2 linked regions of the Methylorubrum extorquens genome follow. The protein of the gene in region 2 interacts with the protein of the main gene of each other region in a pairwise test. Links are inferred from orthologs where the notes say so. Each region holds a gene or a part of one and is shown on either strand. Other genes may lie near its edges. The genes, in order: accC and ribD.

What was found.
Region 1: the proteins of ribD (region 2) and accC interact in binary tests that used the Escherichia coli proteins (3 or more experiments, as listed by UniProt). The link is inferred for Methylorubrum extorquens from one-to-one orthologs.

What each region holds. Positions count from the first base shown.
Region 1 is NZ_JALJXF010000001.1:4,923,912-4,930,161, forward strand. What follows is about bases 1,222-4,167. They hold accC (acetyl-CoA carboxylase biotin carboxylase subunit), read right to left. Parts: upstream 3,406-4,167; coding sequence 2,038-3,405; downstream 1,222-2,037. Other genes in these bases: aat (leucyl/phenylalanyl-tRNA--protein transferase), read right to left, coding at 1,222-1,753; accB (acetyl-CoA carboxylase biotin carboxyl carrier protein), read right to left, coding at 3,416-3,886; aroQ (type II 3-dehydroquinate dehydratase), read right to left, coding at 3,905-4,167. Outside these bases: J2W78_RS22920 (DUF4188 domain-containing protein), read right to left, coding at 1-296; J2W78_RS22925 (TetR/AcrR family transcriptional regulator), read left to right, coding at 343-963; more of aat, read right to left, coding at 1,079-1,221; more of aroQ, read right to left, coding at 4,168-4,360; J2W78_RS22950 (LysR family transcriptional regulator), read right to left, coding at 4,477-5,367; trxB (thioredoxin-disulfide reductase), read right to left, coding at 5,709-6,250. UniProt on the Escherichia coli protein: This protein is a component of the acetyl coenzyme A carboxylase complex; first, biotin carboxylase catalyzes the carboxylation of the carrier protein and then the transcarboxylase transfers the carboxyl group to form malonyl-CoA.
Region 2 is NZ_JALJXF010000001.1:2,784,862-2,791,087, forward strand. The notes cover bases 2,149-5,070. They hold ribD (bifunctional diaminohydroxyphosphoribosylaminopyrimidine deaminase/5-amino-6-(5-phosphoribosylamino)uracil reductase RibD), read left to right. Parts: upstream 2,149-3,032; coding sequence 3,033-4,109; downstream 4,110-5,070. Other genes in these bases: J2W78_RS13110 (hypothetical protein), read right to left, coding at 2,149-2,276; nrdR (transcriptional regulator NrdR), read left to right, coding at 2,425-2,982; J2W78_RS13125 (riboflavin synthase), read left to right, coding at 4,111-4,749; J2W78_RS13130 (hypothetical protein), read right to left, coding at 4,763-5,070. Also shown: J2W78_RS13100 (F0F1 ATP synthase subunit B family protein), read left to right, coding at 1-120; glyA (serine hydroxymethyltransferase), read left to right, coding at 488-1,792; more of J2W78_RS13110, read right to left, coding at 2,085-2,148; more of J2W78_RS13130, read right to left, coding at 5,071-5,284; J2W78_RS13135 (hypothetical protein), read left to right, coding at 5,579-6,226. UniProt on the Escherichia coli protein: Converts 2,5-diamino-6-(ribosylamino)-4(3h)-pyrimidinone 5'-phosphate into 5-amino-6-(ribosylamino)-2,4(1h,3h)-pyrimidinedione 5'-phosphate.

The sequences.
Region 1 (6,250 bases), 2.1 Mb from region 2 along the record:
GTCTTGTGCGGGTCCGAGCGGGTGAAAGCCTCCAGGCTTTCCAGATCGCGCCAGTACTGCCGCATGCCGATATGGTTGAGGCCGTAGACGAGGTTCTCGTGCGCCAGCAGCCCATCCGGCCGCTCGCGCTGCATCTGAGCCAGCCCGCGCCCGATGCCGAGCAGCGCCTTCAGGCCCCGCATCCGTCCGACGCGAAAGCCGAGATAGACCACGACAAGACCCGGATAGGCCGAGAGATCGACCGAGTCCCGCGTAGGCCGGGCGTTCGCGGCCGCTTGCCTATCCGATGTCTGCATGGCACCCCTCCATGTTTACGGTGTAATCATAGGTGCGTTGCTTACAGTGTCAACATCGAAGGGCGAACCGAACGCGACCAAGGGCGGCTACCATCACGGCGATCTGCGCGAGGCGCTGGTCGCGGCGGGTCTGTCGATCCTGGAGGAGGGGGGCGATCTGGCCTCGCTCGGCCTGCGCGAGACCGCGCGCCGGGCGGGCGTCTCGGCGATGGCGCCCTACCGGCACTTCCCCGACAAGGATGCCCTGCTTGCGGCGGTGGCCATCGTCGGCTTCGAGCGGCTGCGCGCGGCGCTGGAGGAGGCGGATCGGGGAGGGGAGGGGGCGGGTCGCGAGGCCCTCTACGCGCAAGGGGCGGCCTATGTCGCTTTCGCCTCTGCGCAGCCCGGATTGTTCCGCCTGATGTTCGGCGGGATGCGCTCCGGCGGATCACGGCCCCAGGCGCTGTGCGAAGCCTCCGCCGCCGCCTACGCGGTGCTGGCTGAGCGGGTCGCCGCGTTGGTGCCGGGCGCAAACGCCGCCGACGAGGCCCTGCGGTCCTGGGCGCTCGTCCACGGGATCGCCTCGCTCGTCATCGACGGCTTGCTCGGGGACGCTGTGCGGACCGATCCGCAGGCGGCCGCCTTTCTCGTAGGACGCCTTCTGCGGCTGGAGGCCATTCCTGGATGAGAGAAGGGGATCCCAAAGGGATCATCCCTTTGGCGGGGTGCCGGGGTGTAACCCCGGCTGTCCTCCAGGGCTCTGCAGTGGAAGCGCGAAAGGACTTGCCCTTTCGAAACTTCAACTACGCCTCGGCGCTACCGATCCCGAGGGCGGCCAGGGCTTCGGCGCCGCGAAAGACCTGGTCCGACGGACCCCATTCGGCCCGCTCGGTGATCGCGGCGGCGAGCTGGCGCTTGTAGATGTGGCGCGGCATTTCCTCGACGCCGAACTGGCTCAGATGATCGGTCAGGAACTGCGTGTCGGCGAGGCGATAACCGCCGGAGCGCAGCCGCGCGACGAGGTGGACCAGGGCGACCTTCGAGGCGTCGCGCACCTCGTGGAACATGCTCTCGCCGAAGAAGGCCGCCCCCAGCGAGACGCCGTAGAGCCCGCCCGCGAGGCGCCCCTCTTGGTAGACCTCGATCGTGTGGCAATGGCCGAGATCGAACAGCGCGCCGTAGAGGTCGCGGATACGGGCGTTGATCCAAGTGCGGGCCGTATCCCGGCGCGGGGCAGCGCAGCCGTCGATCACCGCATCGAAATCCCGGTCGCTGACGACCTCGAACCCGTCGGAGCGCACGGTGCGGGCGAGGCGCTTGGGCACGTGGAAGCGGTCGAGGGGCAGCACCCCGCGGGCGCGGGGCTCGACCCAGTAGATCGTCGGATCGTCCGCATCCTCGGCCATCGGGAAGATCCCGGCGGCATAGGCCTTGAGCAGGATGTCGGGCGTGATGTCCACGGGCGGCCTGTCGTGCATCGAAGCGTTGTCGCTCCGGCGGAGGCGGAACGCCAGACCCATCACGTCGCGGACGGGCATCGGAGCGCGGTCCCTGACCGTCTCGAAAAGCATTCTCCGCTGTCATTCCGGGGCGCCGAAGGCGCACCCGGAATCCACGATTGAGCTCTACGCCCAGCTTCGGCGACGCATCACGGATGGATCCCAGGTTCCGTTGCGCGGCCCCGGAATGACGGTCGATGGTCAGAAACAGCCGGCCCGCAACGGGACCGGCAGTCGATCGACGAGGAACGTGTCGCCGCCGTTCAGCGTCTCTGGTCGGTCTCGGATAATTCCTCGCGGGCCAGGAAGCCTTCGAGCCAGTGGATGTCGTAGAGGCCGTTCTGCACGTCGGCATTGCGCACCAGCGTGCGGAACAGCGGCAGCGTGGTGTCGATGCCGTCGACCACGAACTCGTCCAGCGCCCGGCGCAGGCGCATCAGGCACTCGTTGCGGGTGCGCCCGTGCACGATCAGCTTGCCGATCAGCGAGTCGTAGTTTGAGGGAATCCGGTAGCCCTGGAAGGCGGCCGAATCGACCCGGACGCCGAGACCGCCCGGCGGGTGGAAGTAGGTGATCAGCCCCGGCGAGGGCCGGAAGGTCGAAGGGTGCTCGGCGTTGATCCGGCACTCGATGGCGTGGCCCTCGACCTTGATGTCCTCCTGAACCACCGACAAGCCGCCGCCGGCGGCGACCCGGATCTGCTCGTTCACGAGATCGATCCCGGTGATCATCTCTGTGACGGGGTGCTCCACCTGAATCCGGGTGTTCATCTCGATGAAGTAGAACCGCCCGTCCTCGTAGAGGAACTCGATGGTGCCGGCGCCGAGATAGCCGAGTTCGCGCATGGCGTTGGCGCAGATGCCGCCGATCTCGGCGCGCATCGCCTCGTTGAGGGCCGGCGAACCGCCTTCCTCCCAGACCTTCTGGTGACGGCGCTGGAGCGAGCAGTCGCGCTCGGCCAGGTGCACGGCGTGGCCCTTGCCGTCGCCGAGGATCTGCACCTCGATGTGGCGGGGCTTGGTCAGGTACTTTTCGAGGTAGACCGCATCGTCGCCGAAGGCGGCCTTGGCCTCGGTGCGGGCCATATCGAGGGCCTGCTCCAGCTCGCTCTCCGAGCGGGCGACCTTCATGCCACGTCCGCCGCCGCCGGAGGCCGCCTTCACCAGCACGGGATAGCCGATCTCGGCGGCCACGCGCTTGGCCTCGTCCGGATCGGTGACGCCGCCCTCCGAGCCCGGAACGCAGGGAATGCCGAGGCGCTTGGCGGTGCGCTTGGCCTCGATCTTGTCGCCCATGATGCGGATATGCTCGGCCTTGGGGCCGATGAAGCCGATGTTGTGATGCGCCAGAACCTCGGCGAACCGGGCGTTCTCCGACAGGAAGCCGTAGCCGGGATGCACGGCGTCCGCCCCGGTGATCTCGCAGGCGGCGATGATCGAGGGGATGTTGAGGTAGCTGTCGCGGGCGGCCGGCGGGCCGATACAGACGCTCTCGTCGGCCAGCCGCACATGCATGGCGTCGGCATCCGCCGTCGAGTGGACCGCGACGGTGGCGATACCGAGCTCCTTCGCCGCCCGCAGGATGCGGAGTGCGATCTCGCCGCGGTTGGCGATCAGGATCTTGTCGAACATCGCGGGGAGGCTACTCGAGAACGAGGAGGGCTTCGCCGTACTCGACCGGCATCCCATCCTCGATGAAGATCGCGGTCACCGTACCGGCGCGGGGCGCGACGATTTCGTTGAAGGTCTTCATGGCCTCGACCAGCAGAAGCTTGTCGCCGGCCTGGACCTTCGTGCCGATCTCGATGAACGGCTTGGCGTCCGGCGAGGGGCGCAGGTAGGCGGTGCCGACCATGGGCGACGGCACGGCGCCGGGATGGCCCGCGCCGGATTTGGCGGGGGCCGGCGCCAGGGCAGCAGGCGGCGCCGCGACCGGTGCCGCCGCAGCGGCCGGGGCGGCGGGCGCGACCTGAACCGAGACCGTCTCGATCTTGCGGGCGACGCGGATGCGCAGATCGCCCTTCTCGACCTCGATCTCGGTCAGATCGGTCTCGGCGACCATCCGGGCGAGTTCGCGCACCAGTTCGGGATCGAAGGGTTCGTTCTTGGCCATCGGCTCGTAGTTCTGAGGTCAGGAGGCGGACGGGGTGCGTCCGCGCAGGAGATGGGCGAGGGCGTCGAGCCCCAGGACGTAACTGTGGGCACCGAAGCCCGAAATCAAACCGGCGCAGACCGGTGCGATCCGCGAGACGTGGCGGAAGTCCTCGCGGGCATGGACGTTGGAGAGGTGGATCTCCACCGCCGTCACCCCCGACCCCTTGATCGCGTCACGGAGCGCGATCGAGGTGTGCGTGTAGGCGGCGGCGTTGATGAGCACCCCGGCCCCGGCGGCACCGGCCTCCTGCACGAACGTCACGAGTTCGCCCTCGTGATTCGTCTGACGGAAGGTCAGGGCGATATCGAGGCGAGCCGCCTGCTCCCGCAGGTTTTGCTCGATGTCGGCAAGCGTGGCGGCGCCGTAGATGCCCGGCTCGCGCTGGCCCAGGAGATTGAGGTTCGGCCCGTTGAGGCAGTGAATCGCGATCATGCCGTCCGGCTGCGTCGGCCGGAGGCTTCGCGAACCGCCCGGCAGGAGGGGCGGTCTTAGACGAGTGCGTCGGTGCGCGACAAGGGCGGTTGCCGGCCGGTTGTCCGGCCAAGCTTTCAATAAGTCCAGCGTTGTGCCTTGTTCACGAGGAAATCGCGAAAGGCCTGGACGCGGGCGACCGAGCGCATCTCCTCGGCATAGACGAGATAGCTCTCCATCGTCGGCATTTCGCTCTCGCGCAGCACCTGGACGAGGCTCTCGTTCCCGTCGACGGCGTAGTCCGGCAGGATGCCGACGCCGACGCCCGCCTCCATCGCCTTGTGGAGGGCGGTGATGTTGTTGACCGTGAAGTGGACCGGACGGCGCTCGTCCCCCTCGCGGCCGATGCTGGCGAGATAGTGGGTCGCGAGCAGATAGGACGGCTCGTTGCCGCCGAACGAGACGAGGCGGTGCTCATCGAGGTCGCTGATGGTCTTGGGCTCGCCGAAGCGCTTGACGTAATCGGGGCTCGCGAAAGCGTGATAGTGCACCGTGAAAAGCCGCCGCTGGATCAGGTCGGGCTGGGCCGGGCGGCGCATGCGGATCGCGATGTCGGCCTCGCGCATGGCGAGGTCCAACTCCTCGTTGGTGAGAACCAGCTCGATCCGCACATCCGGATAGAGGTCGAGGAATTCCGAGACGCGCTGTGACAGCCAGGAGGTGCCCAGGCCCACCGTCGTCGTCACGCGCAGGTCACCGGAGGGGCGCTCGCTGGTCTCGACGAGGCGGGCGCGGGTGTTCTCCAGCCTCAGCTTCATGTCGCGCGCGGCGCGAAACAGCAGATCGCCCTGCTCGGTCAGGATCAGGCCCCGGGCATGCCGGTGGAACAGCGGCGCCTTCAACTCCCGCTCGAGGGCGCTGATTTGCCGGCTCACCGCCGATTGGCTGAGGCCGATGTCGTCGCCCGCCCGCGTGAAGCTGCCGGCCTCCGCGACGTTGAGGAAAATCCGGATCTTGTCCCAATCCAAGGCCGTCACTCCCGCCCGTCGAGGTCGGCCCGTCGCAGTCCGCCCCTACGGGCGGCCGCGACCTTCGGGCGTTGCACGACGCCAGTCTGTTGCCCTGCCGTACCCGGCGAAAGGCTTCTTTCGTGAAACCTTCCGGCTCCCGCAGCTTTCAGGTTAGGACGACAACCTTACAATTTGGTTGCGTCATTTCCGCCATCAACAGGGAAATGCGTATCAGACAACGTCTTGAATGCTTTGACTGCGTCTGTTCCCGGTCGGTCTCGATGTCCGACACGATGGCGAAGCGGGCGTTCTTTTGAACAGTACTTAAAACGTCCGCAAAACGCCCGAAAGCCGGCCGCCTACTCGGCCGCCGCCTTGGCCGGGCTCTCGCCGACGTCGAGATTGGCCAGGAACTTTTCCGCCTCCAGCGCGGCCATGCAGCCCATGCCGGCCGCGGTGATCGCCTGACGGTAGACGTCGTCGGTGACGTCGCCGGCCGCGAACACGCCCGGGATCTCGGTCTCGGTGGTGCCCGGCGTCACGGTGATGTAGCCGCCGTGCCGCATCGGCAGTTGGCCCTCGAAGATCCCCGTGGCCGGCTGGTGGCCGATCGCCACGAACAGGCCGTCGGTGGGCTGCTCGACGATCGCTCCGGAGCGCAGATCCTTCAGGCGCAGATGCGTGACGGAGGGTGGCGTGTCGGAGCCGCAGATTTCCTCCACCGCGTGGTGCCACTTCACCGTGACGTTGGCGTGCTTGAACAGGCGCTCCTGCAGGATGCGCTCGGCCCGGAACTCGCCGCGGCGGTGGATCACGGTGACCGACTTGGCGAGGTTGGCCAGATACAGCGCCTCCTCGACCGCGGTGTTGCCGCCGCCGACCACGGTCACGTCCTTGCCGC
Region 2 (6,226 bases):
GCCGCCGACGCAGCCGTGAAGGTCTCCGAGACGCTGCTGCGTGAGCGACTCCAGGGCGCGGCCGCCCAGGATCTCCTCCGCGCCAGCCTCGGCGACGTGAAGAGCCGTCTTCAGGCCTGAGCCTGACGCCGCCGATCGAACGGGCCCCTGCCGTGTTTCGGCAAGGAGAGGGCGTGAATCGGCAAGCGGCGTCGATCGGAGCCGCTACGGTTCTCGGGCTCGTTCGCGGGGCCGGCCACTCACCGACTTGATCGGTCCTGCGACACCCGGCCCTGCCGGGTGTTTTCGTGTGTGGGGTCGGCCCGATGCGCTGCGGTGCCGCAGAGCGGGGCCGGTCCCGTTAAAAATTTTGAAGACAGGCGAAAAATCACCTGTGCTTGGCCTGTGGTGCCGCGGCGTGTACGAATAGTGCCTGAAAAACACCCCCGTGAACGCCGACGGGAGAACGGGTGGGTTTGCCCGTAAACAACGAAAAGAGGCTACGCTCATGAGCGCCGGAACTGCGACCGACAACACCGACCTCGACACCTTCTTCTCGTCTCATCTCGCCGAGACCGATCCCGAGATCGCCAAGGCCATCTCGCAGGAGCTTGGCCGGCAGCAGCACGAGATCGAGCTGATCGCGTCCGAGAACATCGTCTCGCGCGCCGTGCTCGAAGCGCAGGGCTCGGTTCTGACCAACAAGTACGCCGAGGGCTATCCGGGCCGGCGCTACTACGGCGGTTGCCAGTTCGTGGACATCGCCGAGGAACTCGCCATCGATCGGGCCAAGCGCCTGTTCGGCTGCGGCTTCGCCAACGTGCAGCCGAATTCCGGCTCCCAGGCGAACCAGGGCGTGTTCATGGCGCTCATGCAGCCCGGCGACACCTTCCTCGGCCTCGACCTCGCCGCCGGCGGCCACCTCACCCACGGCGCCCCCCCGAACGTCTCGGGCAAGTGGTTCAAGCCGGTCTCCTACACCGTGCGCCGTGAGGATCAGCGCATCGACATGGAGCAGGTCGAGCGTCTCGCCAAGGAGCACAAGCCGAAGGTGATCATCGCCGGCGGCTCGGGCTACCCGCGTCACTGGGACTTCGCCAAGTTCCGTGAGATCGCCGATTCCGTCGGCGCCTACTTCTTCGTCGACATGGCCCACTTCGCCGGCCTCGTCGCCGCGGGTCTGCATCCCTCGCCGTTCCCGCACGCGCACGTCGCCACCACGACGACGCACAAGACCCTGCGCGGCCCGCGCGGCGGCATGATCCTGACGAACGACGAGGCGCTGGCCAAGAAGTTCAACTCGGCGATCTTCCCCGGTCTCCAGGGCGGCCCGCTGATGCACGTCATCGCCGCCAAGGCGGTGGCTTTCGGCGAGGCGCTGAAGCCCGAGTTCAAGATCTACGCCAAGCAGGTCATCGACAACGCCAAGGCGCTCGCCGACACCATCATCTCGGGCGGCTACGACATCACCTCCGGCGGCACCGACAACCACCTGATGTTGGTCGACCTTCAAAAGAAGGGCCTGACCGGCAAGGCGGCCGAGGCGGCCCTGTCGCGGGCCGACATCACCTGCAACAAGAACGGCGTGCCGTTCGATCCGCAGAAGCCGACGATCACCTCCGGCATCCGTCTGGGCACGCCGGCCAGCACCACCCGCGGCTTCGGCGTCGCCGAATTCAAGCAGGTCGGCTCGCTGATCGTTCAGGTGCTCGACGGCATCGCCGAGAAGGGCGATGGCGGCGACGCCACGGTCGAGGCGGCGGTGAAGGAGAAGGTCCACGCCCTCACCGATCGGTTCCCGATCTACGCCTGAGCCTGCTCGAAGCACATTCGGCCCGCCACGCGGGCCGGTGCGGCCGCGGATCCCCCGATCCGCGGCCGCTGTCGTTTCGGGGCGGCCTCAAACTTGATCCACGTAAGGTTTATCGTCTCGTGGGGTGTACCGTCCTGGCATCCTTGAAATGATGTGGGCCGAGCCGTCCTTCGCCCGAAAGTTGCGCGGCATCGCTCGGGAGGGCGACCCTGCCTCTCTCGCTCTACACGGATTACGGCCGGCTTCTGCGGATGCATCTGTCGTCGGCCGAGCGGGGCGCCCAGATCGCGACTCAGGCCGTTCGGGTGGCTCTGTCGCCGATCTGGAGGGGGAAGGCACGGTGGCCGATGAGCGCCGCGACCCCTGCCCGCTCATCGGCCACTGCCGTCTCAAATGGGCCCTCGACGCCGCTGAGCCGGTGTTCTTCCTCCAATTCGACCGTCTGACCCGCGCCGACGTGGTGCCGGACCGACAACAGCCGCACGCCGTGCCCTCTTTCGCGCCGATCCCGGCGACGGGGGGCGACGCCTGCCGCGCCCGTTCCGAGCAATCCCACTTCTGGCAATTGAGCGGCGGGTGGGGCAGAGAGGGGCGGCTTTCGAGAGTGTCCGGGACGAGGTGGTGAGCGCGCGATGCGGTGTCCGTTCTGCGGAGGTCCCGACACCCAGGTGAAGGATTCGCGGCCGAGCGAGGATTCCTCTGCGATCCGTCGCCGCCGCGTCTGCCCGGATTGCGGCGGCCGCTTCACGACCTTCGAGCGGGTGCAGTTGCGCGAACTCGTCGTGCTCAAGCGCTCGGGCAAGCGCGTGCCTTTCGATCGCGACAAGCTCCAGCGCTCGATCGACGTGGCGCTGCGCAAGCGCACCGTCGATCCCGAGCGGGTGGAGCGCCTCGTCAGCGGCATCACCCGGCGCCTGGAGAGCGGCGGCGAGGGCGAGGTCACCAGCGAGGCCATCGGCGAGGCGGTGATGGAGGGCCTGAAGGGGCTCGACGACGTCGCCTATGTCCGCTTCGCCTCGGTCTACAAGAATTTCCGCGAGGCCCAGGACTTCCAGGATCTGCTCGGCACCCTCGGCGAGCGATTGGAGGGCGAAGGCGCCCTTCCCGAAGATGAGCAGGCTGTGCCCGCCCCGTCCGACGAGGCGGCGGCTGCCCCGCGCCGCGGCCGTCCGGCCCGGAAGCGGGCGTGACAGGGCGAGCCGTGGACGTGTCCGAGCAGGAAGCTCTCGATCGCCGCGCCATGCGCCTCGCCCTCGCGCTGGGGCGGCGCAATCTCGGCCGGACTTGGCCGAATCCGAGCGTCGGCGCCGTCGTCGTGGCCGGGGGCCGCATCGTCGGGCAGGCGGTGACGGCGGTTGGCGGACGCCCGCATGCGGAGCCGCTGGCCCTCGCCATGGCCGGCGAGGCCGCGCGCGGCGCCACGCTCTACGTCACCCTCGAGCCCTGCTCGCATCACGGCCGCACGCCGCCCTGCACCGACGCGACCATCGCCGCCGGAATCGCCCGCGTCGTCACCGCGATCGAGGATCCCGATCCGCGTGTCGCCGGGCGGGGCCACGCGGGTTTGCGCGCTGCCGGGATCACGGTCGAGACCGGCCTGCTGCGCGAGGAGGCCGCCCGCGATCATCGCGGCCATTTCGCCCGCGTGACGCGGGGTCGCCCGAGCCTGCACCTCAAGCTCGCCCGTACCCGCGACGGCTTCGCCGCCCCCTCGACCGGCGAGCGGCTGAAGATCACGGGTCCGATCGCGGACGGCGCGGTGCATCTGTGGCGGGCACATGCCGACGCGATCATGGTCGGCATCGGCACCGCCCGCGCCGATGACCCTTCGCTGACAGTGCGGCTGCCGGGGCTCGCCGGGCGTTTGCCGCTGCGGGTCGTGCTCGACTCGACTTTGCGCCTCAACCCCGCCAGCCATCTCGTGCGCGGGGCCCGCGACCTGCCGACGCTGGTTCTGACCGGGCGCGGCGCCCCGGCCCATGCCCGGCGGATGCTCGCTTCCTTCGGCGTCGAGATCGCCTTCGTCCCCACTGACGCGGGGGGCCGTATCGATCTGCCCGCCGCGCTGACCGCACTGGCGGAGCGTGGTCTGACCCGGATCTGCAGCGAGGGCGGGCCGGCGCTTGCCGACGCGCTCGCGGCGCACGATCTCATCGATGCTTGCACGCTCATCACCGGCCCCGTCACGCTGGGCGAGGCCGGCGGCTTGCCGGCGCTCGGGGCCAACCTCGCCCGCCGCCTCGCCGACGGCACCTTCACCGAGGTCGAGGCCCGCGACTTCGGCCCCGACACGGCGGTCACCTACGAGAGGATCTGAGATGTTCACCGGACTCGTCAGCGATGTCGGCCGCGTCGTCTCGGTGGAGGGCTCGGAGCGCCTGCGCCGGATCGTGATCGAAAGCGCCTACGATCCCGCCGGCATCGCGCTCGGCGCCTCGATTGCCTGCTCCGGCCCCTGCCTGACCGCCGTCGCGGTGGAGCCGCACGGGACGGGCTGCCGCTTTTCGGTCGATGCCGCCGCCGAAACCCTGGCCCGCACCACCGTCGGCACATGGCGCGAGGGCACGCGGCTCAACCTCGAACGCTCGCTCAAGCTTGGCGACGAACTCGGCGGCCACCTCGTCACCGGCCATGTCGACGGCATCGCCGAGATCCTTGTGCGCGAGACCGTGACCGGCGAGGACAACCCCTGGGGCGCGAGCGAGCGCTTCACCCTGCGGGCGCCGGCGGCGCTCGCCGGCTTCATCGCCGAGAAGGGCTCGATCTGCCTCGACGGCACCTCGCTCACCGTCAACGCGGTCTCGGGCCACGACTTCTCGGTGCTGCTGATCCCGCACAGCCTCTCCGTCACGACCTGGGAGGAGCGCCGCACGGGGGATCGGATCAACCTGGAGGTCGATCTGCTGGCCCGTTACGCCGCGCGCCTCGCCGAGACGCGCGGGTTGTTGCCGGCGTGAGGACCGGCCCGGCTTACTTGGCGTCGTAGGAGGCGGCGAGACTGTTCATGATCTGGTTCGTCTCGGCGTCGTACTTCTTGTCGCCCTCCGGCGAGGCCCAGTAGCTCACCAGCAAATGGCGCTGGCCATCGGATTTCGGCACGACAGAGAGGTAGCGCAGCACCGTCGGCTTGTTCTCGTAGGTCGCCGGAACCTCGGTGACCTTGAGGCTGTAGGTCGGGAAATCGACCTCCTTCGACTGGCCTTCGCCGGTCACCTTGACGCCTTGCTCCTTGAAGTAGGCGTTGTGCTCGCCGAGCAGGGTCTGGAACTGGGCGGGCTTGTAGCTCTCGAACCAGAGGTAGATTTCCTCATCCGCAGTCCGGGCCTGGACGCCACGGTCGATCGTGGTGACCTTCCACGCGGCCGGGATTTCGACGGAAATCGGCCGATCACCGGGGACGACCGTGACTTTCTTGGCGAGGGCGGCGCTGCCGGCCAGCAGAAAGAAGGCGAGCGCTGCGCTGCCTAAGAATTTCGCCGATCCGATCGTCATGAATATCCCCTGCCGGCCCCCTTCGTCGTGAGCGAGCCGCGGCGAGACTTGCCGTCAGTCCCTGTCCTCGGCAATGCACCACCGTCCCAGATCGGCGGAAACCTTTTCAAGGAGGCAGAACGAGCCGGCGCATCGCGCCGGTCGGCCTCCACGTCGGGTGAGCACGGGATGCGTCTGCGGCTCGATCAGTCTTCGCGAGGAGGCCCACTGGCTTATTCGTGAGGAAGACTTAACCCTTCCCATCAAATCTCCCGTGTCGATTCGGGATCGTTTCGTGAGAGGGCGGTGGCCACCATGACGGTTACAGGACCCCGCGACCGGGTGCTGGCGGTGCTGACCGCGCTGAGCGGTGCCCTCCTCCTCGCCCTCCTTCTGGGGCGGGGGGCGCTGCGCGATGCCGGCTTCAACTCGCACGGGGCGCTCGCCGACGCGTTCCTGCACGGCCGGCTCTGGGTCGAGCGCTGCCCCGAGATCGATTGCGCCGTGTTCGAGGGGCGCACCTACATCATCTTCCCGCCCCTGCCGGCACTGCTGCTGACGCCGTTCGTGGCCCTGTTCGGATTTCCCGGCTTCAAGGGCTTCGTGCTTCTCGGTTTGGGCCTGTCGGCCCTGAGCCTCTTGGCCTGGAGCCGCATCTTCCGCGCGCTGGAGGTCGAGCGCGGGCAGGCGTTGTGGCTGCTGGCCGCGCTCGCCTTCGCGAGCCCGCTCTATCAGGTCACGCTACGCTCCGATGGCGTCTGGTTCTTCTCCCAGACCGTCGGCTTCCTGATGATGACGCTGAGCCTTTGGGCGGTGATCTGTCGGGGTTCGCTGCCGCTCGCCGGATTGTTCGTCGGCCTCGCCTTCCTGTGCCGGCAGATGGCGATCTTCTACCCGCTGTTCCTGCTGGTTCTCGCTCTGCCCCGCGGGCGCCCGCTACTGGCGAACCCGGCCTCGGTGGCG